Regions from separate parts of the Streptomyces sp. NPDC002573 genome, predicted to be linked through region 2. Evidence: riboswitches for the same ligand, from Rfam matches in the RefSeq annotation. Region 2 holds a riboswitch; each other region holds the start of a gene.
What was found. Region 2 has a riboswitch for cyclic di-AMP ahead of ACFYX0_RS01720 (transglycosylase SLT domain-containing protein). Riboswitches for the same ligand answer to the same signal wherever they lie in the genome.
Positions count from the first base shown of each region.

Region 1: another riboswitch for cyclic di-AMP. It lies ahead of ACFYX0_RS10975 (transglycosylase family protein); the one in region 2 lies ahead of ACFYX0_RS01720 (transglycosylase SLT domain-containing protein).
Region 3: another riboswitch for cyclic di-AMP. It lies ahead of ACFYX0_RS00910 (NlpC/P60 family protein); the one in region 2 lies ahead of ACFYX0_RS01720 (transglycosylase SLT domain-containing protein).

Region 1 covers NZ_JBIARC010000008.1:148,283-158,115, forward strand. The annotation lists gene ACFYX0_RS10965 (cytochrome P450) at 256-1,575, shown strand; gene ACFYX0_RS10970 (transglycosylase family protein) at 1,850-2,857, shown strand; cyclic di-AMP (ydaO/yuaA leader) riboswitch at 3,068-3,235, shown strand; gene ACFYX0_RS10975 (transglycosylase family protein) at 3,240-3,935, shown strand; gene eno (phosphopyruvate hydratase) at 4,242-5,528, shown strand; gene ACFYX0_RS10985 (septum formation initiator family protein) at 5,629-6,105, shown strand; gene ACFYX0_RS10990 (DUF501 domain-containing protein) at 6,183-6,818, shown strand; gene ACFYX0_RS10995 (Ppx/GppA phosphatase family protein) at 6,815-7,756, shown strand; gene ACFYX0_RS11000 (NAD(P)/FAD-dependent oxidoreductase) at 8,454-9,833, shown strand.
Region 2 covers NZ_JBIARC010000001.1:357,046-366,878, reverse strand. The annotation lists gene ACFYX0_RS01725 (HAD family hydrolase) at 518-1,384, shown strand; gene ACFYX0_RS01720 (transglycosylase SLT domain-containing protein) at 1,446-1,955, opposite strand; cyclic di-AMP (ydaO/yuaA leader) riboswitch at 1,960-2,160, opposite strand; gene ACFYX0_RS01715 (polyprenyl synthetase family protein) at 2,987-3,997, shown strand; gene ACFYX0_RS01710 (outer membrane lipoprotein carrier protein LolA) at 4,365-5,642, shown strand; gene ACFYX0_RS01705 (ABC transporter ATP-binding protein) at 5,690-6,712, shown strand; gene ACFYX0_RS01700 (ABC transporter permease) at 6,699-7,595, shown strand; gene ACFYX0_RS01695 (tetratricopeptide repeat protein) at 7,953-9,323, shown strand; gene rarD (EamA family transporter RarD) at 9,475-9,833, opposite strand, start outside.
Region 3 covers NZ_JBIARC010000001.1:195,006-204,838, reverse strand. The annotation lists gene ACFYX0_RS00920 (hypothetical protein) at 258-611, shown strand; gene ACFYX0_RS00915 (tellurite resistance/C4-dicarboxylate transporter family protein) at 589-1,557, opposite strand; gene ACFYX0_RS00910 (NlpC/P60 family protein) at 1,698-2,873, opposite strand; cyclic di-AMP (ydaO/yuaA leader) riboswitch at 2,882-3,051, opposite strand; gene pcrA (DNA helicase PcrA) at 3,304-5,826, shown strand; gene ACFYX0_RS00900 (peptidoglycan DD-metalloendopeptidase family protein) at 5,882-7,486, opposite strand; gene ACFYX0_RS00895 (alpha/beta fold hydrolase) at 7,697-8,557, opposite strand; gene ACFYX0_RS00890 (cobalamin B12-binding domain-containing protein) at 9,174-9,590, shown strand; gene ACFYX0_RS00885 (DUF5691 domain-containing protein) at 9,717-9,833, opposite strand, start outside.

The DNA of each region.
Region 1 (9,833 bases), on a different contig from region 2:
GAGCGGCTGCGGCGGGGAGTCGCCGGGGGCCGGGGAGCGGCGGGTTCGGGTCGGTGGTCTGGGAGCGGCTGCGGCGGGGAGTCGCCGGGGGCCGGGGAGCGGCGGGTTCGGGTCGGTGGTCTGGGCGCAGCCGCCGCAGCAAGCCGCCGGGGGCCGGGAGCCGGGGTCGAGGCCGGCGGGCTCGTCGGCCGAAGCCCCGGGGTCGAGGGCGGACCTGGCAGGGCGGGCCCGGGCGGCCGTGGATACCGTCGGGGAGTGACCGACCAGCACCAGCCCGCCCGCCCCGCTTCCACCCCCGGCCCCGAACTCTTCACCTGGGAGTTCGCCGCCGACCCCTACCCCGCCTACGCCTGGCTCCGCGAGCACGCCCCCGTGCACCGGACGCGGCTGCCGAGCGGTGTGGAGGCCTGGCTGGTCACCCGTTACGCCGACGCCAAGCAGGCCCTGGCCGACCAGCGGCTCAGCAAGAACCCGGCACACCACGACGAGCCCGCGCACGCGAAGGGCAAGACCGGCATCCCCGGCGAGCGCAAGGCCGAGCTGATGACGCACCTGCTCAACATCGACCCGCCGGACCACACCCGGCTGCGCCGGCTGGTCTCCAAGGCGTTCACGCCCCGCCGCGTAGCCGAGTTCGCGCCCCGGGTGCAGGAGCTGGCCGACCAGCTCATCGACCGGTTCGCGGACCGCGGGTCCGCCGATCTCATCCACGAGTTCGCCTTCCCGCTCCCCATCTACGCGATCTGCGACATGCTCGGCGTCCCCCGCGAGGACCAGGACGACTTCCGGGACTGGGCGGGCATGATGATCCGCCACGGCGGAGGCCCCCGGGGCGGGGTCGCGCGGTCCGTGAAGAAGATGCGCGGCTATCTCGCCGACCTCATCCACCGCAAGCGCGAGGCCCTGTCCGAGACGCCCGGCCCCGGCGAGGACCTCATCTCAGGGCTCATCCGCGCCTCCGACCACGGCGAGCACCTCACCGAGAACGAGGCCGCCGCCATGGCCTTCATCCTGCTCTTCGCCGGGTTCGAGACCACCGTCAACCTCATCGGCAACGGGACCTACGCCCTGCTCACCCACCCCGAACAGCGGTCCCGCCTCCAGACCTCGCTCAGCTGCGGCGAGAGGGACCTGCTGGAGACCGGCGTCGAGGAACTGCTGCGCTACGACGGCCCGGTCGAGCTGGCCACGTGGCGGTTCGCGACCCGGCCGCTCTCCATCGGCGGGCGGGACATCGCCGCCGGTGATCCCGTCCTCGTGGTGCTCGCCGCCGCGGACCGGGACCCTGAGCGGTTCACCGAGCCCGATGTGCTCGATCTCTCCCGCCGTGACAATCAGCACCTCGGCTACGGGCACGGGATCCACTACTGCCTCGGTGCGCCCCTCGCCCGGCTGGAGGGACAGACCGCCCTCGCCACGCTCCTCACCCGTCTCCCGGACCTGCGACTCGCGGTGGATTCCACCGATTTGCGCTGGCGCGGAGGGCTCATTATGCGCGGATTGCGCACGCTTCCGGTGGAGTTCACCCTGATTCCGGAGGAAGATCACCGCCGTACCGCCGGTGCCGCGGAATGAGGTGGCGGACACGCCGATGGTCACAGAAAAGTGACAGTTTCTCAGCTCCGTAATCTTCACGTGATCTGTGCTGCATTAACTTGTGACAAGTGATCCGCTGCGGATACCTTCACGCATCAACGAGGCGGAACTCCACATCCGCCGCGTCGGCCCCTGCTGTCGTGTGAAAGGCAACCGCATGCTCTCCGGGAACGGTCGACACCGTCGCCCCCGCCAGGCTCCGGCACTTCTTGTCGCCGCAGGGGTCACCGGCTCAGCGATCGCCATCCCGCTCTTGGCCGCCACCGGCGCGAGCGCGGCCAGCGGCACGACCTGGGACCGGGTCGCGGAGTGCGAGAGCGGTGGCGCCTGGAGCGCCGACCACGACAACGGCCGCTACGGCGGACTCCAGTTGACGCAGGAGGACTGGGACAAGTACGGCGGCCTCGAGTTCGCCACCAGTCCCGACCAGGCGAGCCGCTCCCAGCAGATCGCAGTCGCCGAGAAGATCCTGGACAAGCGAGGCGTCTCCGCGTTCGGTACCTGCGGCACGGTCGCCGGCCTGGGCCAGGACAAGGCCGCGGCGGACGTCGACACGGGCGTGGGCGACCACCCCTCCGGCGGCGGCGCCGTCTTCTTCTCGGACACCGGGGTCGGCTTCGGGTCGTCCGATACGTCTGACGAATCCCACTCGTCCAAGTCGCACCATTCGTCGGGAGCATCGGACTCGGCCAAGCCGTCGGGCTCGTCGGACTCGCCGTCGACGTCGCCTTCGTCGTCCCCGTCCTCCTCCGGGTCGCCGTCGTCCTCCTCCTCTCCCTCCTCGTCCGACTCCGACTCCCCCTCGACCTCGCCGTCCTCCCCGTCGTCCTCGACGGCGACGGACGACTCGACCGGGGACGACGAGGACGGCAACGGATCGGACGACCTGCTCGGCACGCTCTCGGCCACGACGAAGAGCGACCAGTCGGACAAGGTCGCGCAGAACGGGGCGTCTTCGGCCTCGGGTGCCGGCCGCCACCGCGGCGACAGTGCCGACGAGGGCGACACGGACGGCCGCAGCGGCGAGTCGGCCGGCCGTCATGCCTCGCGCGGCTCCGCTGCCGGGCGCGAGACCGCCGACGACTCGTACCTAGTCCGTCTCGGAGACACCCTGTCGGGCATCGCCGACTTCCTTGACCTCAAGGGTGGTTGGCACGCGCTGTACGACGCGAACAAGCAGGAGATCGGCGCCGACCCCAACCACATCATGCCCGGTCTGAGCCTTGTGGTGACGGCTGGACTGGCCGGCGACGAGTCCTGAGCAGTCGTCCGAACTGCCGTCCCGACGGCGCCATTTCACGCCCCGCTTCGCGCTGAATGTCCGGTTTGGCGAGAGTGAGATATGAGTCTCATAAGCCCTGATCGTCTTTGAAATTCGGCGCGTCGCCTGCTTACGGTCGTGACCGCTCGCCACAGCGGGCCCCGACGGTCGCAACGCCGAATCCTGCCAGCGGCCGTGCGGGAACAGTCGACGCTTCGAGCGCCGTAGGCAGGAGCGGGGGACCCAAGGTAAGTGCCGCGCCCGGGAGTTGACCGGGTGCGGCTAGGGGTGGAGCCGCGCGCCGGGGAGGCGTGCGGCCGGGCAACTCAACCGGCCCGAACCCGACAGCTCACCTCGCAGGCGTCGGTGAGGGGATCGAACCATGCTGTGTTCCGGCAAGGGAAAGCACCGCCGTCCGTCCAAGGCCGTCCGCGCCATCGCGCTCGCCGGTGTCACCGGCGCCGCCGTCGCCGGCCCGCTGATGGCGGCCGGCAGCGCCTCCGCCGCCACCGCCTCCCAGTGGGACGCCGTCGCGCAGTGCGAGTCCGGCGGCAACTGGTCCATCAACACGGGCAACGGCTTCTACGGCGGCCTGCAGTTCACCAACTCGACCTGGGCCGCGTACGGCGGCACCGCCTACGCCGCGCGCGCCGACCTGGCCTCCAAGGGCGAGCAGATAGCCGTCGCCGAGAAGGTCCTCGGGGGTCAGGGCAAGGGTGCCTGGCCGGTCTGCGGCACCGGTCTGACCAGCGCCCCCTACAACGGCGCCGCGGCCTCCACGGGCAGCTCCACCGGTTCCGGCAACTCCGTGAAGAGCACCACCACCCGCTCGACCGAGCCGCAGGCGGCCAACCGTTCCGCGCAGCGTCCGGCCGCCAAGAAGACCGTCACCACGCCGACCGGCAAGAAGGTCAAGAAGGGCGACGGCGAGTACAAGGTGGTCAAGGGCGACACCCTCAGCTCGATCGCCGAGAAGCACCACGTCCAGGGCGGCTGGGAGAAGCTGTTCCAGCTGAACAAGGACATTGTCGAGAACGCCGACCTCATCTACCCGGGCCAGCAGCTGCACCTGAAGTGACGGCTGTCCGGCGGTCGGCCCGCGGCCTCCCCCGAGCCGCGCCCCTCACGGTCGGCACCCCCTGAGGACCGCCCCCGTCCCCACGGGCTCCCCGCTCCGATGCGTATACCCCCGAACGCATCGGAGCGGGGCTCTTTGCTTCGGCGTCCCTTCTTCGTCACCCGCTCTTTGTTCCGGGATCGAACAATGTGTACCGTCACCCTGTCCGCGGGACGGTCGGTCGGCTGGCCGATGCCCCGGGACGGTTAGGCTCTAGTCGCAAGGCACACCAGCCCCGCACTTTCAGCGTCACATTCCACGAAGGAGATGCTCGTGCCGTCCATCGACGTCGTCGTAGCCCGGGAAATCCTGGACTCCCGAGGCAACCCCACGGTCGAGGTCGAGGTCGGCCTCGACGACGGCAGCACGGGTCGTGCCGCCGTTCCGTCCGGCGCCTCCACCGGCGCCTTCGAGGCCATCGAGCTCCGCGACGGCGACCCCAACCGCTACCAGGGCAAGGGTGTCGAGAAGGCCGTCCTCGCGGTCATCGAGCAGATCGGCCCGGAGCTCGTCGGCTACGACGCCACCGAGCAGCGCCTGATCGACCAGGCGATGTTCGACCTGGACGCCACCGACAACAAGGGCTCGCTCGGCGCCAACGCCATCCTCGGCGTCTCCCTCGCCGTGGCCCACGCCGCCTCCGAGGCCAGCGACCTCCCGCTCTTCCGCTACCTGGGCGGCCCGAACGCGCACCTGCTGCCGGTGCCGATGATGAACATCCTGAACGGCGGCTCGCACGCCGACTCCAACGTGGACATCCAGGAGTTCATGATCGCCCCGATCGGCGCGGAGTCCTTCTCCGAGGCCCTGCGCTGGGGCACCGAGGTCTACCACACCCTCAAGAAGGTGCTGAAGGGCAAGGGCCTGTCCACCGGCCTCGGCGACGAGGGCGGCTTCGCCCCGAACCTCGGCTCCAACCGCGAGGCCCTCGACCTCATCCTCGAGGCCGTCAAGCAGGCCGGGTACGTCCCCGGTGAGCAGATCGCCCTCGCCCTCGACGTCGCCGCCTCCGAGTTCTACAAGGACGGCAAGTACCTCTTCGAGGGCAAGGAGCGCTCCGCCGCCGAGATGACGGAGTACTACGAGGAGCTCGTCGCGGCCTACCCGCTCGTCTCCATCGAGGACCCGCTGTTCGAGGACGACTGGGCCGGCTGGAAGGTCATCACCGACCGCCTCGGCGACAAGGTCCAGCTCGTCGGCGACGACCTGTTCGTCACCAACCCCGAGCGCCTCGCCCGTGGCATCGAGGAGGGCACCGCCAACGCCCTGCTGGTCAAGGTCAACCAGATCGGTTCGCTGACCGAGACCCTCGACGCCGTCGAGCTGGCCCAGCGCAGCGGCTTCAAGTGCATGATGTCCCACCGCTCCGGCGAGACTGAGGACGTCACCATCGCCGACCTGGCCGTCGCCACCAACTGCGGCCAGATCAAGACCGGTGCCCCGGCCCGCTCGGAGCGCGTCGCCAAGTACAACCAGCTGCTGCGCATCGAGGAGATCCTCGACGACGCCGCGGTGTACGCCGGCCGCAGCGCGTTCCCGCGCTTCAAGGGCTGAGCACGCAGGGCAACGCCTTAGCCAGTCGTCCGTACGTCCCCGTACGCGGTCCCGTACCGTGTGCGGGGACGTACGCACGTGTGAAGGGGAGGCGGAAGACATGGCCGTGAAGGACCGTGACCGGTTCTCCACCGCGACCAGGCTGCGGCTGCTCGGCGAGCAGACGGCGGCCCGGGTCTACCGTTCCCAGACCAGACGGCAGGCCCGCCGTTCCCGGCTCACGGGCCGGGCCGCGCTGCTCGCCCTGGTGCTGTGCTCGCTGATCGTGGCGCTCGCGTACCCGATACGGCAGTACGTCTCCCAGCGTGCCCAGATCGCCGGCCTGGAGCGGCAGCGCCAGGAGGCCCGCAACCGGGTCGAGCAGTTGCGCGACCTCAAGGCGCGCTGGCAGGACGACGCGTACGCGGAGCAGCAGATCCGGCAGCGGCTGCACTATGTGATGCCGGGTGAGACCGGGTACATCGTGGTCGACCCGGACCCGGCCAGGCAGTCCCGCGTGCACCGGACGGCCTTCGCACGCCCCTGGTACACCGGTGTCTGGGACGGGGTGGACAAGGCCGACGCCTCGGACCGGTGAACCCGCCGGACCCCGCCCGCCGTACCTGCCGGAGCCCGGCAGGGACACAAGAGAGACCAAGAGAGACTTCGTACCGCATGGAAACGCCCCCGCCGCCCACCCCGCCCACCGAGCCCACGGACGCGGATGTCGAGGCCATCCAGCAGCAGCTCGGCCGCACACCGCGCGGGCTGCGCGCGATCGCGCACCGCTGCCCGTGCGGGCAGCCGGACGTCGTGGAGACGGCGCCGCGGCTCCCCGACGGCACCCCCTTCCCGACGACGTACTACCTGACGTGTCCGCGCGCCGCCTCGGCGATCGGCACGCTGGAGGCCAACGGCGTCATGAAGGAGATGACGGAGCGCCTCGGGACCGACCCGGAGCTGGCCGCCGCCTATCGCGCCGCACACGAGGACTACATCGCCCGCCGCGACGCCATCGAGGTCCTGGAGGGCTTCCCGAGCGCGGGCGGCATGCCGGACCGGGTGAAGTGCCTCCATGTGCTCGTGGGCCACTCGCTGGCCGCTGGGCCGGGGGTCAACCCGCTCGGCGACGAGGCGATCGCGATGCTGCCGGAGTGGTGGCGCAAGGGGTCGTGCGTGTCGCCCGCGGGGCCGCCGCCCGGCGACGAGTGGGAGGTGGAGACGACGGACACCGGCTGGTTCGCCGTCCAGCCCGTCCAGGCTCCCGCCGCCGAGGAGGACCGGGCCGGCGAGAAGGAGAGGGGCAAGTGACACGCGTCGCCGCCGTCGACTGCGGTACGAACTCCATCCGGCTCCTGGTGGCGGACGCCGACCCCGCCACCGGTGAACTCGTCGAGCTGGACCGGCGGATGACCATCGTCCGGCTCGGCCAGGGTGTGGACCGGACCGGGCGGCTCGCCCCGGAGGCGCTGGAGCGCACGTTCGCCGCCTGCCGCGAGTACGCGGAGATCATCAAGGGGTACGGCGCCGAGCGGCTGCGTTTCGTCGCCACGTCCGCCTCCCGGGACGCGGAGAACCGGGACGAGTTCGTCCGTGGGGTCCTGGACATCCTCGGTGTCGAGCCCGAGGTCATCTCCGGCGACCAGGAGGCGGAGTTCTCCTTCATGGGCGCGACCAAGGAGCTGGCGGGCCGGGACGACCTCGCCAGGCCCTATCTGGTCGTGGACATCGGCGGCGGCTCCACGGAGTTCGTCGTCGGCGACGACCGGGTGGACGGTGCCCGGTCCGTCGACATCGGCTGCGTCCGGATGACGGAGCGGCATCTCGTGCACCACGGTGCCGTCACCGATCCGCCCACCGAGGAGCAGATCGCCGCCATACGGTCCGACATCGACGCGGCGCTGGACCTGGTCGAGCAGACCGTGCCGCTGCACGAGGCGCACACGCTGGTCGGCCTCGCGGGCTCGGTCACCACCGTCTCGGCGATCGCCCAGGAGCTCCCCGAGTACGACTCCACGAGGATCCACCACTCCCGCATCTCCCTGGAGCGCGTGCGCGAGATCACCGAGTGGCTCCTGCGGTCCACGCACGCCGAGCGCGCGGCGATCCCGTCCATGCACCCGGGACGCGTGGACGTCATCGGCGCGGGCGCCCTCGTCCTGCTCGCGATCATGGAACGGATCGGCGCCACCGAGGTCGTGGTCAGCGAACACGACATCCTCGACGGCATCGCGTGGTCGGTGGCGTAGGAACCACTCGATCAACGCCCCCGCAGGCCCGACTCCCCTCGAACGGGAGCCGGGCCCTGCGGCTGTTGCAGGTCGTTCACCGTGCCCCGGTCGCGTCCGACCGGGGTCCGACTTGTGCGTGGACCGGTGGTCACCAAGGGGGTGGCAGGCGGATGCCGGGGAACCGGTCCGGACCTCCTGGGCCGCGATCCCCCTGACGCCTGGCGCGTCGCCCGGCTGTGGCGTGGTCCGCGTCGGGTGGGCGGTGGTGTAGCTCTCTTTTGTTACTCACCGGTAGTCATCGGCTGAGCAGGTCGGATAACGTCTGAGCGATGCTGAGGGGCCCCTTGGGGCGCCTCAGCGACGGCCGGTCGGAAAACTTCGTGAAGTTCTTCACAAGGAAAACCGCCGTGTGCCGCCGTGAAAGGGGGCCGGTTGGCCCTTGCGCGGGGCTCTGAACCGTTTGAACATGTTCAGTCGGTAGGTGTGAGAGGGGCCCGGAAGGGAAGGTTCCGAGGGTGTTCGGGCACCCCCATGGCCGCCTTGTGCGCCCAGAGAGGCAGCTCACGCGGCATTGACAACGGATCATGGTGTGCCGCGGTTCCCGTCCGCCGCCATGACCTGCGTCACGCGGGTCGCGGAGTGTAGCACGGGCCCTCAAGAACCTTGTGAAGGGGCGCACGAGCGACCCCTCGGGGGCGGGTGGATACTCGATGGCATGAGCACCACGGAGCGTCCCAGGATCCTCGTAGTAGGCGGTGGGTACGTAGGCCTGTACGCAGCTCGACGCATCCTGAAGAAGATGCGCTACGGCGAGGCGACCGTCACAGTCGTCGACCCGCGCTCGTACATGACCTACCAGCCCTTCCTCCCCGAAGCCGCCGCCGGCAGCATCTCCCCCCGGCATGTCGTCGTCCCGCTGCGACGCGTCCTGCCCAAGGCGGAGGTCCTCACCGGTCGGGTCACCACCATCGACCAGGACCGCAAGGTCGCCACCATCGCCCCGCTGGTCGGCGAGGCGTACGAGCTGCCGTTCGACTACCTGGTCATCGCGCTCGGCGCGGTCTCCCGCACCTTCCCGATCCCCGGCCTCGCTGAGCAGGGCATCGGCATGAAGGGCATCGAGGAGGCCATCGGCCTGCGCAACCACGTCCTCGAACAGCTCGACAAGGCCGACTCCACGACCGACGAGGAGATCCGCCGCAAGGCGCTCACCTTCGTCTTCATCGGCGGTGGCTTCGCCGGTGCGGAGACCATCGGTGAGGTCGAGGACATGGCCCGGGACGCGGCCAAGTACTACAAGAACGTGTCCCGTGAGGACATGCGCTTCGTCCTCGTCGACGCCGCCGACAAGATCCTCCCCGAGGTGGGTCCCAAGCTCGGCCAGTACGGCAAGCAGCACCTCGAGGGCCGCGGCGTCGAGGTCTACCTGTCCACCTCGATGGAGTCCTGCGTCGACGGGCACGTGGTGCTCAAGAACGGCCTCGAGGTCGACTCCAACACCATCGTGTGGACGGCCGGCGTTAAGCCGAACCCGGCGCTCGCCCGCTACGGCCTCCCGCTCGGTCCGCGTGGTCACGTGGACACCGCCGCCACCCTCCAGGTCCAGGGCACGGACTACATCTGGGCCGCGGGTGACAACGCCCAGGTGCCCGACCTCGTCGGCCGCAAGGCGGGCAACGAGAACGCCTGGTGCCCGCCGAACGCCCAGCACGCGCTGCGTCAGGCCAAGGTCCTCGGCGACAACGTGGTCTCCGGTATGCGGGGCTTCCCGCAGAAGGAGTACAGCCACGCCAACAAGGGCGCGGTCGCGGGCCTCGGTCTGCACAAGGGCGTCGCGATGATCGTCATGGGCAAGACGAAGATCAAGCTCAAGGGACGTCTCGCCTGGTACATGCACCGTGGCTACCACGGTATGGCCATGCCGACCTGGAACCGCAAGATCCGGATCTTCGCGGACTGGACGCTCGGCATGTTCCTCAAGCGCGAGGTCGTCTCGCTCGGCGCCATCGAGTCTCCGCGCGAGGAGTTCTACGAGGCCGCCAAGCCGGCGCCGGTCGCCGCGGCCAAGACCGAGGAGAAGGCCAAGGCCTCCTGA
Region 2 (9,833 bases):
CGCCACGCCCCAACCCGTCGGCGTGGTGCGGGCGCACGAGAACGCGCCATCGTCTGCCACCACAGCGCGTACAACTCCTCGGAGGAGTCCCGCACGGGAGACGTACTCCCGCACTGCCGCTCCAGGGACCCACCAGGGTGTGGTCTCGTCACCCGCGACCGGCGGTTCCAGGACACCGGTTCGTCCTACCCGCCGTTCCGCGTCGTGCGGCCGTACGCACTCCGGGTGGCCGTTCGTGCGCTGGGGCGCCGGCTGTTGGACGCGGGCGCCTGAGCGCCCGATGCGTGCACCGGCCGCGCGTGGTGCTGCCGCGCGCCGGGTGGGTCTGCGGTGCGGTCCCGGGGCCGAAGGGCGGGGCCAGTACCGGGGCGGGGCGTGCCGGGGCAGGGTGTGGTCGTGTTCCGGACAGGGCTGGGCAACTCCGGTTCCGTGTTACGGGAGTTCGGTGGGCACGGGATACCGGACGTCGTCCGGTTCGCGCCGAGTCGCTGGGGCGTTCCATCCGTATTCTCTGATCATGGCCGCACCGCTCGCATATTCACTCATCGCCACTGACCTGGACGGAACGCTGTTGCGTCACGACGACACGCTCTCCGACCGGTCAAGGGCCGCGCTGGCGCGGGCCTCCGCGGCAGGCGCACAGCACCTGGTCGTGACAGGGCGCCCGGCGCCCAGGGTGCGGCCGCTGCTCGACGACCTCGGCAGCACGGGGCTCGCGGTGTGCGGGCAGGGCGCGCAGGTCTACGACGCCGGTACGAACCGGCTGCTGTTCTCCGTCACCCTGGACCGGGAGTTGGCCGAGACCGCACTCGGCAAGATCGAGGCCGAGGTGGGGCAGGTGTACGCGGCGGTGGACCAGGACGGGGTGGACGGGCTCACGCTCATCGAACCCGGCTACCGGATGCCGCATCCCACCCTGCCCGCGGTACGGGTCGAGCGGCGCGACGACCTGTGGTGCGAGCCGATCAGCAAGGTGCTGCTGCGCCATCACGCCCTGTCGGACGACGAGTTGGCGACGGCGGCCCGCGCGGCGGTGGGCTCCCTGGCGACGGTCACCATGTCCGGGCCGGGCACCGTCGAGCTCCAGCCGTGCGGCATCACCAAGGCGACGGGGCTCGCGCTGGCGGCCGGCCATCTGGGGCTGGGGCCGTCGGAGACCATCGCCTTCGGCGACATGCCCAATGACATCCCGATGTTCGACTGGGCCGCGCACGGGGTGGCGATGGCCAACGCCCACCCCGAACTCAAGGCTGTGGCGGACGAGATCACCACGTCGAACGAGGACGACGGCATCGCCGTCGTCCTCGAACGAATCTTCGCCGGTCACCGGCCGCCGGCCGACAGCGCCGGCCGGCGCCCCGCCGGCTATTACCAGGCCTACTGATCGGCTGCCGGGCCCACCGGTGGGGTGTCAGGTTCCTACCGGCAGGCGACCGACAGGCCTCCTAGTAGGCACTGTTGACGTTGTCGATCGAGCCGTACCGGTGGGCGGCGTAGTTGCACGCGGCCGTGATGTTGGCCACCGGGTCGTAGGGATCGAACGACGTGCCGGGCACGTGGTACGCGGCGAAGGTCGGGTCGATGATCTGGAGCAGGCCCTTGGAGGGGATTCCCTTGCGGGCGTTGGAGTCCCAGAGGTTGATGGCTCTCGGGTTGCCGGACGACTCGCGCATCACGTTGCGGTAGATGCCGTTGTACGTGCCGGGGATACCGTGCTGGGCCATGACATCCAGCGACTGACGGATCCAGCTGTCGAGGGTGGTGCCTCGGGTCTTCACGACGGTGACGGAGGTGACGTTCCCCGGCTTGCCGGGCGCGGCGGAAGCGGCGGTCGCTCCCATGACCGGCAGGGCGAGAAGGGCGGCACCCGTCCCCGCGATTGCGAGGGCACGGGTGAGACGGGCGGCCTTGGAGCCACGGTCCCGACGGCGTGCGGGCAGTGCGAAAGCGGACATGTCGCGTTCCTCTCCTGCGCCTGCGAGGTGAGCTGTCGGGTTCGGGCGGGGAGGTGCCCGGCTGTGTCCTCGATGCCGAGGCCACGGTTTCACCCCTAGCCGTTCCGGTGTGGTGGCCGGACCGGCGGCTTACCTGGGTCCCCCGCTCCTGCCGTCATGGGTCGAAGGGCTTCCGAGTGGTGGCAGGATTCGGCGTTCCGCTCGGATCGAGGGGAAGGTATGCGATAGCACATGTCGGAAACAAGCCTTCAAGTCGCACTCCATCCGTATTGACCTTGAAGTGCGGGAATAAGATCGGTGATCCGGATTGTTGAGCCAGGCTCAAGTTGCTATTAGCAAAGCCGGAGTTGGCGGAACGTTCGCGGTGACGCGCATGTCGAGCATGTGAGCTATTTCACTGCCACTCCCGTGATCGCCACCGGCACTTCATTGCATAAGTGCTTAATTCGGACAAAACGACCAGGCCTCATGCGGTCCGGCTCGGGCGCCTCGAGTGGGTCGGGGCTGCTCGTGCGGCCTGGACTCCCTTGTCGGCAAGGGGTGTTCTCGGGATTCGCCCGGCTGGGAGGGGTGAGCCTCCGGTCGGCGCGTGCGGCGTACGCGGGCGGGTGGGTGTAGTGGAGTTGCTGGGAGTGCGGGGGAGTCGCAGGGGGCATCCGGTGGCTGAAAAGGGGTGCTCCGGGGGGCGGGGTGGTGATGCGCGAGGAGAGTGGAGGGGTGCCCGGCGCCCGCGAGCCCAGTGGGCAAATGGTGCGATTCATGACGTAAAAGGTGCTTTTCGCTTATGTCAGCGAATGTCTGTTCGTATCAGATGATCAAGAACATACCGTTCGTGATCCGATACCGCCCGGCCTGGAACAGTGGGCGCTCGTGGTGATCGAAACGTGACCGGATACGCTGACTTGAGTGATGGCGGCGACAGATCGACAAACTCGACAAGTCACGTCGACGAACGGCGTCATCGACCAAGTGACCGTCCTTGAGACCGACCGTGTGAGCGTCAGCAGACGTCAGCAGACAGGAGACCCCACGTGACCGTCGTCGGGCCGTTCGGGCTGAGCGTGCGGGACCAGGCTCTGGAAGCCGATGTCCAGGCCGGATTGGCGGCTGTCGAGGAAGGGCTGCTCGAGGCCACCAAGAGTGAGGTGCCCTTCATCACGGGGGCCGCGCAGCACTTGGTGCGTGCGGGTGGGAAGCGGTTCCGGCCGCTGCTCGTGATGCTCGCGGCACAGTTCGGCGATCCGTACGCGCCCGGGATCGTGCCCTCGGCCGTGGTCGTGGAGCTGACCCATCTCGCCACCCTCTACCACGACGATGTGATGGACGAGGCCGAGGTGCGGCGCGGGGTGGACAGCGCGAACACCCGCTGGGGCAACTCGGTGGCGGTCCTCACGGGTGACTTCCTGTTCGCGCGGGCGTCGCACATCCTGGCCGATCTCGGCCCGGAGGCGGTCCGGATCCAGGCGGAGGCGTTCGAACGCCTGGTCACCGGTCAGATCCTGGAGACGGCGGGTCCGCGGGACGGCCGTGACCCCGTGGAGCACTATCTCGACGTCCTCGGCGGCAAGACCGGCTCGCTGGTCGCGGTGGCATGCCGCTTCGGGGCGATGATGTCGGGCGCCGACGAGACGGTCGTGGACGTGCTCACGCAGTACGGCGAGCGGCTGGGCGTGGCGTTCCAGCTGGCCGACGACGTCCTGGACATCGCCTCCGACTCGCACGAGTCCGGGAAGACGCCCGGCACGGACCTGCGCGAGGGCATCCCCACCCTCCCGGTGCTGCGTCTGCGCGAGCGCGCGGAGCGCATGGGGCTGGCGGAGGACATCGCCCTGTGCGAGCTGCTGGACTCCGACCTCACCGACGACGCCCGGCACGCCGAGGCCCTCGCCCGGCTGCGCGCACACCCGGCCCTGGAGCAGGCGCGCCGCGACACGGTCCGCTATGTGGAGGACGCCCGCTCGGGTCTGGCCCCGCTGCCGGAGTGCGGTGCGAAGGCGGCCCTGATGGAGCTGTGTGACGCGGTGGTGCACCGGGCGGGCTGACACCGCCCGCGTGTCACCCTCGCAGGGGACCTTCGGGTCCACTCGTCGTGGGAGCCGTATGACCCGGGCCCCGGGGTTGGATCGGGTCCAGGCCGAGATCAGTTCCGTACCCGTACCCGTACCCGTACCCGAAACCGCCCGGCCGGCGCCCCTCCCCGTAGAACCCCTACGGGTCGGGGCAGGTGCCGTCTCCCCGATGTCATACCCCAGGATTACGCGGAGTTGAGCCCGCGGGCTGACGCTTCTGCCGGGCCGATTTGGTCAGATGGGGGACACCACCTCAAAGGAGTTCGGGTGAGAATGGCGGCACAGGGGTGGACCAGGGCACAGATGGTAGGCCGCCGCCGACGACGGAGGTAAGGCACACATGGCACCGTACGAATCCGACGGCAGCACGCCCGCCGGCGAGGCCGAGGACGTACGCGACGGGCGGCGCACCGCCGCACGGTACGTCGTCCCGGTCGCGGTGGTGGGAGTGGCGGCCGCGACCATCGGGCTCGTCCCGGCGTTCGCCGGATCCGGTGACCCGGATCTGCCGAAGATCAGCGCCCAGCAGCTCATCGAGAAGATCGCCAAGTCGGACGTCCAGCAGCTGTCCGGCACGGTGAAGATCAGCACGGACCTGGGCCTGCCCAACCTGGGCGGCCTGGAGAGCAGTCTCGCCTCGGGCGCACTCTCGCAGGGCGCGGGCGGCAAGAGCGGCTCGGCCGCGGACCCGAGCGCCAAGCTGCTGGAGCTGGCCACCGGCACGCACACCGTGCGCGTCGCCGCCGACGGCCAGGACAAGCAGAAGATCTCCCTCATGGAGAAGGCCGCCGAGTACAGCGTCATCCGCAACGGCGACCAGGTGTGGACCTACGACAGCGCGTCCAACGAGGCCTTCCACGCGACCGGCGCGGGCGACCACAAGGGCGCGAAGGCGGCGCCCGAGGACATGCCGGCCACGCCGAAGGACATGGCCGAGGAGGCCCTCAAGGCCGCCGACAAGACGACGTCGGTCACGGTCGACGGCACCGCGCAGGTCGCGGGCCGCGACGCGTACAAGCTGCTCATCCGGCCCAAGCAGTCGGGTACGACGGTCGGTGCCATCAGCATCGCGGTCGACGCGAAGACGGGACTGCCGCTGAAGTTCACCCTGACCCCGGCGTCGGGCGGCGCGGCCGTCGTCGACGCGGGCTTCACCGAGGTGTCGTTCAGCAAGCCGGCCGCGTCGGCGTTCACCTTCACGCCGCCCAAGGGCACCAAGGTCACCCAGGGCGACGACCTGAAGGACGAGGGCAGGGCGCCGTCCCACGGCACCGAGAAGTCGGCGCACGGCGACTGGAAGGCGGCGCGCGGCTCCGAGAAGGCGGTGCCCGGCACCGAGCCGAAGACCATCGGCGAGGGCTGGAACTCCATCTACGTCCTCGACTCGGGCAGCAAGGGCGGCGTGCCCTCGGGCACCTCGTCCAAGGGCGACGCGTCCAAGGGCGGCGCGGTCGCCGGTTTCCTGGGCTCCCTGGGCGACCACGTCAAGGGCAAGTTCGGCTCGGGCACGGTCTTCTCGACCCGCCTGGTCAACGCCCTGATCACGGACAACGGCAAGGTGTACGTGGGCGCGGTCACCAAGGACGCGCTGGTGAAGGCGGCCGACGCGGGGAAGTAGTCCCCCCGCGCGGCACGGATGGCTGGAGCAGGGGAGCAGGAGAGTCCATGGAGGAACTGCCCGCCGGGGAAGGGGAGTCGCACGGCTCCGGGGCGACGGTGAGCGACCCGGGCTCCCAGGAGGCCCCCGAGGCCGAGGAGGCCCCGGTCATCGCCACGCGTGCCCTCACCAAGCGCTACCGCGGCGGGCAGCTCGCCGTGGACGGACTCGATCTGACCGTCCCGGCGGGCAGCGTCTTCGGCTTCCTCGGGCCGAACGGCTCGGGCAAGACCACCACCATCCGCATGCTGATGGGCCTGATCGAGCCCACCTCGGGCACGGCGCGCGTGCTGGGGCGGCCCATGCCCCGCGCCTCGCGCGCCGTGCTCCCGCACGTCGGCGCCCTCATCGAGGGCCCGGCGCTCTACGGCTTCCTCTCCGGCCGCGGCAACCTCCTGCGCTACGACTCAGCCGACCCCACCGCCGACCCGCGCACCCGGCGTGCCCGGGTCGGGACCGCGCTGGACCGGGTGGGCCTCTCGGCGGCGGCTGGCAAGAAGGCCAGGGCGTACTCCCTGGGGATGAAGCAGCGCCTGGGCCTCGCGGCCGCCCTGCTCCAGCCCCGCCGCCTTCTCGTCCTGGACGAGCCGACCAACGGCCTCGACCCGCAGGGCATGCGGGAGATCCGCTCCCTCGTCAGGGAACTGGCGTCCGAGGGCACGACCGTCTTCCTCTCCTCCCATCTGCTCGACGAGATCGAACAGGTCTGCACGCACGCCGCCGTGATGGCGCAGGGCCGGCTGATCGCGCAGGGCGCGGTGGCGGACCTGGCGGCCGGGGCGCGCGGACGTCTTGTCGTCACCACCCCGGACATGACGGAGGCGGCCCGCGTCCTGAAGGAACAGGGCGTCGCCGACGTGGTCGTGGGGGACGGCCGGGTCACGGCGGATCCCCCGGAGGGCGAACCGGCGGACGTGAACACCGCACTGGTCACCGCCGGAGTCCGCGTCCGCGGCTTCGGCGTCGAACGGGCCTCCCTGGAGGACGCGTTCGTGGCGCTGACGGGAGAGGGATTCGATGTCGCAGGCTGAGTGGACGGGGCCGGACCGGACCCTGGTCGCGCGGGAACGCAACCCGTTGTGGTCCCTCGGACTGCTGCGCAGTGAGCTGGTGACCACCCTTCGGCGCTGGCGTACGCTCGCGCTGCTGGCCGTACTCGCGGCCGTACCGATCCTGGTCGGGATCGCCGTGAAGGTGGAGACCGGCGACGGTCCCGGTGCCGGCGGACGAGGCGGTGAGGGCGGCCCCGCGTTCATCGCGCAGATCACCAACAACGGCCTGTTCCTGGTCTTCACCGCGCTCGCCGTGACGCTCCCGTTCTTCCTGCCGATGGCGGTCGGTGTGGTCGCGGGCGACGCGATCGCGGGGGAGGCCAACTCCGGCACCCTGCGCTATCTCCTGGTCGCCCCCGCGGGCCGCACCCGCCTCCTCCTCGTCAAGTACGCCACCACGATGGCCTTCTGTCTGCTCGCCACCCTCGTCGTCGCGCTCTCGGCGCTCGCCGTGGGCGCCCTGCTCTTCCCGCTGGGCGACCTGACGACGATCTCGGGCACCCGTATCGACTTCGCCGACGGCCTCGGCCGCGCCCTGCTCATCGCGCTGGCCGTCGCCGCGTCCCTGACCGGGCTCGCGGCCCTGGGGCTGTTCGTCTCCACCCTCACCGACAGCGGAATCGCGGCCATGGCGACCACGGTCGGTCTGGTGATCACCGTGCAGATCCTCGACCAGATCCCCCAACTGCACGCACTGCAGCCGTACTTCTTCCCGCACTACTGGATGTCCTTCGCGGACCTCATGCGCGACCCGGTCTACTGGGACGATCTGACCCGCAACCTCGGCCTCCAGGCCCTGTACGTGGCGGTCTTCGGCTCGGCGGCGTGGGCGCGCTTCACGACGAAGGACATCACTGCCTGAGGGCGTCTACCCCGCTCACCCGTTCAGGGCGTCGAAGCCGTCGAAGCCGTTGAAACCGTCGAGGCCCCACTCCGCAAGGGGCGGGTCGGATCCTGGGACAGGCCTGTGACGCTGCGGTGACGCCGGAAGGGCATGGCGGCCGCAGACTTCACATAGGCCGATCGGACATCGTGGCCGGGCCCGGGTGAGGAGGGGCAGGATGACGCGTACGGCACTCAGGGCACGTACGACGGGTACGGGACGCAGAGGACACCGGACCCCGCCCGGTCCGCGTACGCTTGCCTGCCGTGTGCTCGTCGTCGCGGGCACCCCCACCGCCGCCCTTTTCTCGACCGGCCGACCCGAGTGAGGGGAACGATGTCTCGACTCAGCCGCGAACCCGAGCGGGGAAGCTCCGCCGCCGTGGCCGCGTCCATGGAGGGAACGGAGTCCGGGATGACGCCGATCGAGGTCCATGTGCCGGTGGGCGCGCGGGACGGGGCTCCCGATGCCGGGACCGGGATCGGGATCGGGGCGACCGTCGGCGGGATGCCGGTGGTCGCGGCACCGGGGGAGTCGGTCCAGCAGGCCGTCCTGAACCACCTCCACCGGCTCGCCCTCACCGCGGGCCACCCTGTCCTCGCGGCCGTCCGTGACGAGCGGATCGGGTACGTGGTGTCGGTCCGGGTCCTGGTCGACGGATCGAGCGAGTTCACGGGGGAGCCGAGGCAGCTGGACACGCCCGACACGTCCGCTTGCCCGGCCGACGCGGCCACCGCGGGGGACGTACCGGAGCGCCCCGGAGCCGCCGTCGCGACCTGCATGGTGCAAGCGGCGCCCGAGCAGGAGCCGCTGATCACGGCGACGTCAGGACCGGCCCAGGTGTGGCCGAGGGCTGAGGGCGTGGTTCCGGGGACGGTCCAGCCCCCGACCGGAACCTTCGGGCCTCCGACAGGGATCTTCAGCGCCCCGACAGGAACTTTCGGCTCCCCGGCGGGGGCCTTCGGCTCCTCGGCGGGGGCTCTCGGGCTTCCGCCGGTGACCGCTCCCGTGTGGCCGGCGCCCGCGACCGAGCCGGACGATCCGCAGACGCCGGAGCCCGACTTCGGGTCCGGTCTCGACTCGCACTCCGCGCCCGAGTGGCAGCCCGCCCCCGTCCCGGCTCCGCCGGCCGTTCCCGTCACCGGGGACGAGGAGGCGCCCGTGGAGCCGCCGGTACGCGAGTTCGACTCCGTCGCCGAGGCGGTGCTCGCGCCCGACGCGGACATGGCCGGGCCCCTGGCCGGGCCCCTGGCCCGGATCAACGAGGCCGTGAAGGAGGGCCGGATCACGGAGGCCTCCGAGACGGCCGAGCGGACCCTGGCCGAGGCCTCCGGGACCCTCGGCGCCGACCACCCCGATGTGCTGCGCCTGCGCGAACTCTCCGCCTACGTCGCCTACCTCGCCGACGAGCCGCTGCGCTCGTTCCGCCTCTCGCTCGACCTCGCCCGGGTCCGCCGTCGTCAGTGCGACGCGCGCGGCGCGTACGGCAATGTGCAGAGCGCGGCGGCCGCCTGGCGTGCCGTCCGTGATCCGTACCAGGGCCTGGACCTAGGCCGCGACCTCATCGAGGTGTGGAGCGAACTCGCCGCCGGACCGGGCCCCGCCGCGCGCGACCTCGAGCAACTGGAACGCGCCCGCACCCGTATGGGCCGGCTGTCCGAGCGCGCCCGCGCCGCCACCGGCGAGGCACCCGTCGGCGTCCAGTGACCCGAGGGGTCGTGGGCCCTCGGACCCGCAGCCTTGGGTCCGCCCGGTGACGCAACCGCCGTCCACGGCACTCGTCGGTCGACGGGACCCGTACTGAGCCGCGCGGAACCCCGTCCGGCCTCGGGCCCCGGCAGGAGCCGACCGCCCCGTACTACGACGTGGCGTCCACCGGATCGGGGCCGGCCGCCACACCGTCCGGGTTCCGCGGCGCGCTCACAGTCCCGGAGACGGTGGGGACGGAGCCCGCCACCACGGAGCGGCCCTTGAGCGCGCGCGCCGCCGCGCGGGCCGTGCGCAGCGCGTCCCCGGTCAGCAGTGCCAGCGCGACCCAGACCAGCGCGAAGCCCGCCCACCGCTCGGGCGGCATCGCCTCATGGAAGTAGAAGATGCCCAGCAGGAACTGGAAGACAGGCGCCAGGTACTGCAGCAGACCGAGCGTGGACAGCGGCACCCGGATCGCGGCGGCGCCGAAGCAGACGAGGGGAAGCGCGGTGACCACCCCGGTGGCGG
Region 3 (9,833 bases), 160 kb from region 2:
TGTACGGAAGTGGCTCTAGCGGACTGACGGTGACCGTATGCGAGCGCGATCCCGTTCCGAGGCCGCCGACTTCACACTGTGCGATGACCGATGCGGTAGTTCCGCGACACAGGGACATCGCGGAGTGCTATAGGCCGCATATATGCGCGCTCACGGTGTCCCGGTGCCACCTCCCGGAGCTCGCACCGCTGTAGCCGCCGTCACACCCCGTGGCCCGGTGTCAGAGTCTTCCGTGTCCCTCACTAGGCTCCGGCTTCATGGACGTACTCATCCATCTCTTCGTCGGCCTGCACATCGTCGGCATCGCCGCGCTCCTCGGCGGCTTCCTGACCCAGATGAAGGCGATGGGCCGGGGCACGGCCCGCTTCGTGCCCGGAATGCTGCACGGTGCGCTGACCATGCTGGTCACGGGCGTGGCGCTGGTCGGCCTCAATCAGGCCGAGCACCACCACATCAACACCATCAAGATCGGCATCAAGCTGGCCCTGCTGATCGTGATCCTCGGCCTGGTCTATGTGAAGCGCGACGAGGAGCGGGTCGAGAAGCCCCTCTTCGCCCTGGTCGGCGCGCTGACCACGGTGAACATCTTCATCGCCGTGCTGTGGACCTGACGCTGCCCGCGAGGGACCCGGCGGCTCCCACGAGGACCGCGCACCAGACGGCCACCGCGATCCACAGCAGCACCTGACCGGGGCCGCGCAGCCAGGACGCGTTGAGGGCGCCGGCCACGGACAGCGCCGCCACCGCCGTCATCCCCATCGGGAAGACGGTCGACCACCGCCGTACGTCGTAACCGGGGCGTGGCCGGCGCAGCTCGGCCGTCGCCAGTACGCAGTACCAGGCGAAGGCGAGGGCGAAGAGGGCGATGGTGACGCTCCGCAGGACGCCGGTGTCGTCGACGTTCCAGAGGTAGAGGCCGGAGTGGGCGGCGCGGATCAGCCGTGTCCCGGCCACCGCGGAAAGGGCCACCGCACCGCCCGCCACCCACTGGTCGCCCGCGCCGACCGCCACCTGTCGCCGGTCGAAGCACCACAGCCCGATCAGGTAGAACACCAGCCCGAACCAGAAGAACACCAGCGCCAGATGGGCGATCCAGGGCACCCGTAGGGCCGCGGCCAGCACCGCCCCGAGCACCGCGATCGCCTCCGCCGCCACACAGCCGAGGAACACCACCCCGGACATACCGCGCTCCCAGTCCTGTACGACCGGGAGGACCAGAACCGCCCACAGCACGAGGGCCAGTACGAAGAGCGCCTCGGCGAGCTGCGGCCGGCCCAGGAGCGCGAACCGGGTGCCCAGCACGGTGGTGGCCGGGACCACCGCGAGCGCGGCCGGGGAGTTGACCGGCCACTCCAGGCGCGCCCCCAGCAGCCGCAGTGCGATGACGGCGGCCACTCCCAGCCAGGCGACGCCCGCCAGCACGAGGGCGATACGGGAGAGCAGCTCGTACCCGGCCTGGTGCAGCCCGATCGACAGGATGCCGGTCGCCATCACGGCGGCCCCGGTGGCGGGCGGACGCTGCGCCCACCGGGTGCGGAGCGCGGAGGTGCCAGACATGCGCCCGATGCTAAGGACGCGCGCCCGGCTTGCGTACGGGCCACGCGCGCGTGGAGCCCGAAAACAACCCCACGCGCGCGTGAACCCCGCAGACGACCTCGTGCGCCGGGTGCCGCCCGCGGCACCCGGCGCCGTAGGACTCAGGCCGGTCGCACCACGCTGTGGATGATCGACGCGCCGCCGTAGTAGACCGACTCCTCGCGGACATAGGCGCCCGGCTTGGGGGCGTGGATCATCATGCCGTTGCCGATGTACATGCCTACGTGGCTGATGTCGTCGTAGAAGAAGATCAGGTCGCCCGGCTGGGCGTCGGCGAGCGGCACCGTCGTGCCGACGTTCACCTGGTCGTACGTGGTGCGCGGCAGCGTGACCCCGGCGGCCTTCCAGGCTGCCTGGGTCAGGCCCGAGCAGTCGTAGGACCCGGGGCCCGTCGCGCCCCACACATACGGCTTGCCGATCTGCGCGCGGGCGAAGGCGAGGGCCTTCTCCGCCTTCGTGGCGTACGAGGAGCCCGTCGCGGTGGACCCCGCGGAGGGGGCCGTGGTGGAGGACCCCGAGGAGCCGCTCGAGGTGCTCGACGAGGACTGCTGCTGGGCCGCCTTCTGCTGGGCCGCCTGCTGCCGGGCCAGCGCCTCCGCCTGGCGCTGGGCCTCCTCCTGCTTCTTCTTCTCGAGCGCGGCGAGCCGCGCCTTCTCCTGGGCGTTCAGGTCGGACAGCAGCCGGCGTGCGGCGGAGAGCTTGTCCTGGACGTCCGTCTTGGCCGTCCGCAGGGCCGTCTGCGACTCGTCGAGCGTCCGGAGGCTGTCGGCGGCCTCCTGCCGCTTCTTCATCGTGGCGGCCTGGGCGGTGGCGTACTGGTCGACCGCTTCCTTCTGACGGCCGGTGAGCCGGCTCATCAGCTGTGTCTGGTCGAAGTAGTCCTGGGGGTTGTCGGCCAGCAGGAAGGTGGCCGTGTCGGGGGCCGCCTCCCCGGTCCGGTACTGCGCGGCGGCGAACGAACCGAGCTCCTCGCGCGCGTCGTTGAGCTTCTGTGTGCGCTGGGCCACGTCGTCGAGGAGCTTGTCGACGTGCCTGCGCTGCTCGGCCGATCGCTCCTTGGCGGCGTCGTACTTCTCGGTGGCCGACTCCGCCTGGCGGTAGAGGTCGTCGACCTTCTTCTCGACCTCCTCGATGCTGGGTCTGCCGTCGGTGGAGGGGGCGGCCTGGGCCGTCTGCGAGAGCAGCGCCACGGAGGTCAGGGCCGCCGTCGCGAGGGCGGGGGTGCGTATGCCCGCGATGCGTGGGCCCGAGGGGCGGGACTTGCGGTGCGGCGCCATGAAAGGCGTCTCCTTCCGTACACCGCCTACCGGGTTAGCTGTCGGGTTCGGGCGGGTGGTTCGGAAGGTGTGTGCCCTACGGCCAAGTCCCCCAGGACGCGTGGCCGATTCACCCCAGGTCGGGTGGGTCCCCGGCTCCGGCTGCCGCAGGGCGCACCGGACTCGGCGGAGGCCGCGCGACCCGGCGACGTTCGCCGGTGGGGGTCGTGCGGCCCGCCCGGCACGCTAGCCAACTGTTGTGGCTCCTGTGAAGGTTGATGCGTGATATGCCCGATACATTTCCGTGATCTTGACTACAGACCCTCGCTTCGGGCGCGTACCGTGAGCAGGCAGGCCCGTATGGTGACAGGTGAGGCGCGGAGCCGGTCCGAGTGTGGAGTTTCCGGGACGGCGGTCGGTTGTCGGTGGGGCACCCTAGACTCGGAGAGCGATGAGCAGCCTCTTTGACGACAGCTTCCTGGCGGACCTCCAGGCCGACTCGGCCCCGGAGGGGGAGCCCCCGCCGCCCGAGGACGATCACGCTCCGGAGCCGGTTCCGGACGATCTGTTCGGCGGGCACTTCGACGTGCCGCCGACCCGGGACACCCACTACCGCGACGGCGCGCCCCGCCCGGTCCTCGACCCCCGGGCCCTGGTCGAGGGGCTGAACGAGAACCAGCGCGCGGCGGTCGTGCACGCCGGCTCCCCCCTGCTCATCGTCGCCGGCGCCGGCTCCGGCAAGACCCGGGTGCTCACCCACCGCATCGCCTATCTGCTGGCCGAGCGGGGCGTGCATCCCGGGCAGATCCTCGCGATCACCTTCACCAACAAGGCCGCGGGCGAGATGAAGGAGCGCGTCGAGCAACTCGTCGGCCCGCGCGCGAACGCGATGTGGGTGATGACGTTCCACAGCGCGTGCGTCCGCATCCTGCGCCGCGAGAGCAAGAAGCTCGGCTTCACGTCCTCCTTCTCGATCTACGACGCCGCCGACAGCAAGCGGCTGATGGCGCTCGTCTGCCGCGACCTGGACCTCGACCCCAAGCGGTTCCCGCCCAAGTCGTTCAGCGCCAAGATCTCCAACCTGAAGAACGAGCTGATCGACGAGGAGGACTTCGCAGCCCAGGCCGCCGACGGCTTCGAGAAGACCCTCGCCCAGGCCTACGCGCTGTACCAGTCGAGGCTCCGCGAGGCGAACGCCCTCGACTTCGACGACCTGATCATGACGACGGTCAACCTGCTGCGCGCCTTCCCGGACGTCGCCGAACACTACCGCCGCCGCTTCCGCCATGTCCTCGTCGACGAGTACCAGGACACGAACCACGCGCAGTACGCCTTGGTCCGCGAGCTGGTCGGCACCTCCGGGCACCCCGTGGACGTGCCGCCGGGCGAGGACGACCTCCGGCCTGCCGAGCTGTGCGTCGTGGGTGACGCCGACCAGTCGATCTACGCCTTCCGCGGCGCCACCATCCGCAACATCCTCCAGTTCGAGGAGGACTACCCGGACGCCACCACGATCCTCCTGGAGCAGAACTACCGCTCCACACAGACGATCCTGAGTGCCGCCAACGCGGTCATCGAGCGCAACGAGTCGCGCCGTCCCAAGAACCTGTGGACCAACGCGGGCGCGGGCGCGCGGATCACCGGCTATGTCGCCGACACGGAGCACGACGAGGCGCAGTTCGTCGCCGACGAGATAGACCGCCTCACCGACCGGGGCGAGGCCAAGGCGGGCGACGTCGCCGTCTTCTACCGCACCAATGCCCAGTCCCGTGTCTTCGAAGAGGTCTTCATCCGCGTCGGCCTGCCCTACAAGGTCGTCGGTGGCGTCCGCTTCTACGAGCGCAAGGAGGTCCGGGACGTCCTCGCCTATCTGAGGGTGCTGGCGAACCCAGAGGACTCCGTTCCGCTGCGGCGCATCCTGAACGTGCCGAAGCGGGGCATCGGCGAGCGCGCCGAGGCGATGATCGACGCCCTGTCCCAGCGGGAGAAGGTCAGTTTCGCTCAGGCGCTGCGCCGCGTGGACGAGGCGTACGGCATGGCGGCCCGCTCGACGAACGCGGTCAAGCGGTTCAACGCGCTGATGGAGGACCTGCGGACCATCGTGGAGTCGGGCGCGGGCCCGGCCACGGTCCTGGAAGCCGTCCTGGAGCGCACCGGCTATCTGGCCGAACTCCAGGCCTCGACCGACCCCCAGGACGAGACCCGCATCGAGAACCTCCAGGAACTCGCCGCCGTGGCCCTGGAGTTCGAGCAGGAGCGCGGCGAGGCCGCGGCGGCACCGGGGGCCGGCACCCCGGCGGCCACGCTGTCCGACTTCCTGGAGCAGGTCGCCCTGGTCGCCGACTCCGACCAGATCCCCGACGAGGAGGAGGGCGGCGGCGTCATCACGCTGATGACCCTCCACACCGCGAAGGGCCTGGAGTTCCCGGTGGTCTTCCTGACCGGCATGGAGGACGGCGTCTTCCCGCACATGCGCGCGCTCGGCCAGACCAAGGAACTGGAGGAGGAGCGCCGCCTGGCGTACGTGGGCATCACCCGCGCGCGGGAGCGGCTCTACCTCACCCGGTCCGCCATGCGCAGCGCCTGGGGCCAGCCCTCGTACAACCCGCCCTCGCGCTTCCTGGAGGAGATCCCGGACCAGCACGTGGAGTGGAAGCGGACGGGCGGCTCGTCCGCGCCCGTCTCCTCGGGTCCCGTCTCGGGTGTGGCGGCCTCCCTGTCCTCGTCGCTCTCGTCGGCCCGGTCGCGGTCCTCGGCCGCCGGCGCGTCCGGCTTCGCCACGCGCCGGGGTGGTGCGACGGAGCGGCCGGTGGTCTCCCTGGCGGTCGGCGACCGCGTCACGCACGACCAGTTCGGCCTGGGCACGGTGGTCGGCGTGAAGGGCACGGGCCTGAACGCGGAGGCGACGATCGACTTCGGGGACACGAAGCCGAAGCGGCTGCTGCTGCGGTACGCGCCGGTGGAGAAGCTGTAGGGCACACAGGAGAGCCCCCGCCGCACGGCAGAGGCTCTCCTCTGTGGGTCTTCGATCAGGTGGGGTCCAGCCCGTGGCTGCGCAGCCAGGGCAGCGGGTCTATCGCGGCGCCGCCGTTCGGCCGCACCTCGAAGTGCAGATGGGGGCCGGTGGAGTTGCCCGAGTTGCCGGAGTACGCGATCGGCTGGCCGGCCTTCACGACCGCCCCGGACGCGACGCGGTAGCTGGAGAGGTGGCAGTACCAGGTCTCCGTGCCGTCCTTCGCCGTCACGATCATCATGTTGCCGTAGGCGCTGTTCCACTTCGTGGTGACGGTGCCGTCGGTGGCGGCCATGACCGTCGTGCCGTACGAGACGGGGAAGTCGATGCCGGTGTGCACCGACATCCAGTTGACCCCGGCCTGGCCGAAGTAGGCGCTGAGCCCCTTCTGGGTGACCGGCAGCACGAACTTCGGGCGCAGCCGCTCCTTGAGGGCCGCCTCCGCCGCCGCTTTCTTCTGCTCGGCGGCCTGCTCGGCCTTGAGGTCGATACGTTGCTGCGTACGGCTCGCCCGGTCCGCGAAGTCGTTCGCGCCCGCGGACAGGTTCTGCAGTTGGGAGTCCAGCTTGACGTTCGCGGCGGAGGGTTTGACCGGCGCCGCGTCGGGCGCGCTCGCCGTCGTGTCCTTGGCGTCGCTCCCGCCGCCCACGCCGACGGTCGCGGCGGCGATCCCGGCGACCCCCATCACACACGCCGACGGCACGGCGACGGTCAGCAGCGCGGAGCGCTTCGCCGGGGTACGGCGCCGGGACCGGCCGGCCGTGCGGGACGCGGCGCGTGAGGCCGGCGCGGGAGCGGTCTCTTCCTGGTCGTCGAGCAGGGCCGCGTCGTCGGACGGCTCGTACGGGGGTTCCGGCTCGTCGTCCGTGGCGTCGTGCTGCTCGTACGGGAGCTGTTCGAAGGCGGAGGTGGCCTGGTGGTCGTAGGCGTCGGCGGTGTCGAAGACCTGTGTCTGGGGGTGTTCGAAGGTCTGCGTCGCCGACGGGTCGAAGAACTCGGCCTGATCGAAGTGCGCCGCCGTCTGCCGGTCGTGCGCCTCGTGCTCGGCGGTGCCGCCCGAGTTCCACTGAGTGGCGTCGTACGCCCCCGTGTCGACCCCCTGCGTGCCCCAGTCCCACTGCTGGGTCCCGTCCGCGGACTGGCCGGCCTCGCGCCAGGCCCCCGCGTCCCACTGGCCGGTGGCCTCGGGGGCCCCGCCCTGCGCGGGGATACCGGCGGCGAGGTGCTGGTAGCCCGCGCCCCAGGCGGTCGTGTCATGGCTGCCGGTGTCGAACGCGGCGTGATGCTGGGCGGCGTACGGGTCGTAGTGGAGCGCCTCGTGGGTGCCGGTGCCGTGCGGATGGGCGTCCGCGTGACCCGGGTGACCGGCGGTCGACCACGCGGAGGTGTCGTACGAGCCGGTCGCGCCATGGCCCGGGAGGTCGCCGAAGAGGGGGTCGGCCGAGAAGGCCGTCGCCGTGTGGCCGTGGGCGCCGAACGCGGTCGCGGCGGGATCGGCGTACGACGTGGTGAACTCACCGTACTGGCCGCCCTGCACGCCGTACGGCGCGTAGTGCGCCTCGGCGGCATCGGGGGCCGGAGCCGGGGGCGTCGCGGTCCCCGACGGGTGACGGTCGTTCACCAACTTCTCTTTCGCCTCGACAGCAGGGGCTGGCAGAGCAGTGCGGTGACTGTACCCGGCGGTACGAGGGCACGACAATCTTCCGCAGGTTTCCCTGCGTCAGGAAACGGGCAATCGCCCGTGTTTCGGCGGCCCCCGGGCAAGGGCTTGGCTTTGCGTTCGATGAACGTTCGAGGGCCGGAGGGTGGCCGGGAGGTGTCGGGGCAGCTGTCACGCCACCGTCAGGCCCCCGGCGGGCGCGTCCGCCGGTGCCGCCGGCTGCGCGAGATCCAGCGCCTGCCGGATCCCGGTCGCGACCGCGGGGTGGACCGGCAGGGCCAGATGGCCGATGCCGCTCACCCGGATGTTGTGCGCGAGCAGGTCCGGGTGGTCGACGCAGGCCGTCTCCAGCGGGTCCATCAGCGGGTCCAGATCGCTCCAGAAACTCACGAAATGTGTACGGCAACCGGGTGCCGGTTCGCGCAGCTCCTCGATCAGCTCGGAGCCCGGGCGCATCTGGCGGACGATGGGGTGCGCGTTCGCGAGGGGGGCCACCCGGGTGCCGGAGTGGGGCGTACCCAGCGTGACGAGCGTACGGACGTGGAGGTCACCGCCGAGGCGCTGTACGTAGTACCGCGCGATCAGTCCGCCCAGGCTGTGGCCGACGACGTCAACCCGCGGATGCCCGGTGCGTTCGCACAACTCTTCTATATGCCGGCCGAGCAGTTTCGCCGCGGTGCGGATGTCGCAGGTCAGCGGCGAGTAATTGAGTGACTCGATGTGCTGCCGGCCGTGCTGGGCGAGGCTGCGGCGCAGCAGGACGAAGACCGAGCGGTTGTCGATGAACCCGTGGACCAGGATGACCGGTGGCTTGGCCTCGGTCGGCAGCGTCGCGGCACCCGGTGGGATGGGGAGTGCGTGGGCATGGCGCTCCTGGATGATCCCGGAGGGATAGAGGAGCAGATGCCCGGCGAGTATCGCGAGCTCCAGGGCGGTCGCCTTCAGCAGGGCCATGGAGAGACCGGCCAGCCTGCTGGGAAACATGCGCTGGCACAGCGGTAGCAAGGGCTGCACTGCCCGCGTGACCATCATGGCCGACCTCCCGTCGGCGCACGCGAGGACGCCTGCGTCCCCCGTGTGCCCTTGTGGAAAGCCGGCTGGCGGTGGCCTGCGGGGCAGCTGCCGTGGCTACGGGCGGCCGTACCGCGAATGCGGCATATGAGCCGATGGCGCGGCGGGTGACCCTTCTCGTCGTGATGACGAAAGGCTCCCCGCCGTCCGCGTGATGCGGTCCCCGTTCTCCTGGTACGGGTGCGGCTCCCGCTGTCGTCGTGCCCTTGCAATCCTTTCGCCGGCGGGCCAGCCACCCGGCGCCCGGCCGACGGTGGGTGGCCGCCTTGATGCGGCTCTCCGTGCGCACGATCCCCTCGGACCACGGCGCGCGAGCCGCTCATGCTGCGGCGCGAGTGCCGCGGGGAGGGGGGACCCTGCGCGGCGAACGTGTCCCATTGTGTGATTTCCCCCTCGGTGACCACCGCGAAACTGCCGGTTGCGGGATGCTGGCGATAACGTTCGTTCACTTCCCGGGTCGGTCGGCGCGGGACGCCTGTGCCGCGAGGCTCGCGGCCCGTGTGTCAACCGGTGCGTGGTGTGGCGGCGGGGTGGTACATCGGGTACAGGGTGGAGTAGTCGCTTCATGGAGGCAGTGATGGGTGTGGCAGCCGGTCCGATCCGCGTGGTGGTGGCCAAGCCGGGGCTCGACGGCCACGATCGCGGGGCCAAGGTGATCGCACGGGCGCTGCGTGACGCGGGTATGGAGGTCATCTACACCGGCCTCCACCAGACGCCCGAGCAGATCGTGGACACGGCGATCCAGGAGGACGCCGACGCGATCGGACTGTCGATCCTGTCCGGTGCGCACAACACGCTGTTCGCCGCGGTGATCGAACTGCTGAAGCAGCGCGAGGCCGAGGACATCCTCGTCTTCGGCGGCGGGATCATCCCGGAGGCGGACATCCCGCTGCTCAAGGAGAAGGGCGTCGCGGAGATCTTCACGCCCGGCGCGACGACCGCGTCGATCGTGGACTGGGTCCGCGCGAACGTACGTCAGCCCGCGGGGGCCTGAGGTCCACGGGACCTGAGTCTCACGGGGGTCGGAGTCCGGCCCTGAGTCCTACGGGACCGGCGGCCGGCTTTTTGGGCGACCCTCGGCCGGGCTGCCTCGCCCCCGGACCCTCTGGGGCGGGCCGGTTCACGGCTCGCCCAGCTCCTCTCTCATCGTCGCGCGCAGGCGCAGCGTCGTCGTCAGACGCTGGAAGGCCTCGGTCCAGTAGCCGACCGCTCCCGGCGACGCGTCCTCCGGCTCGTC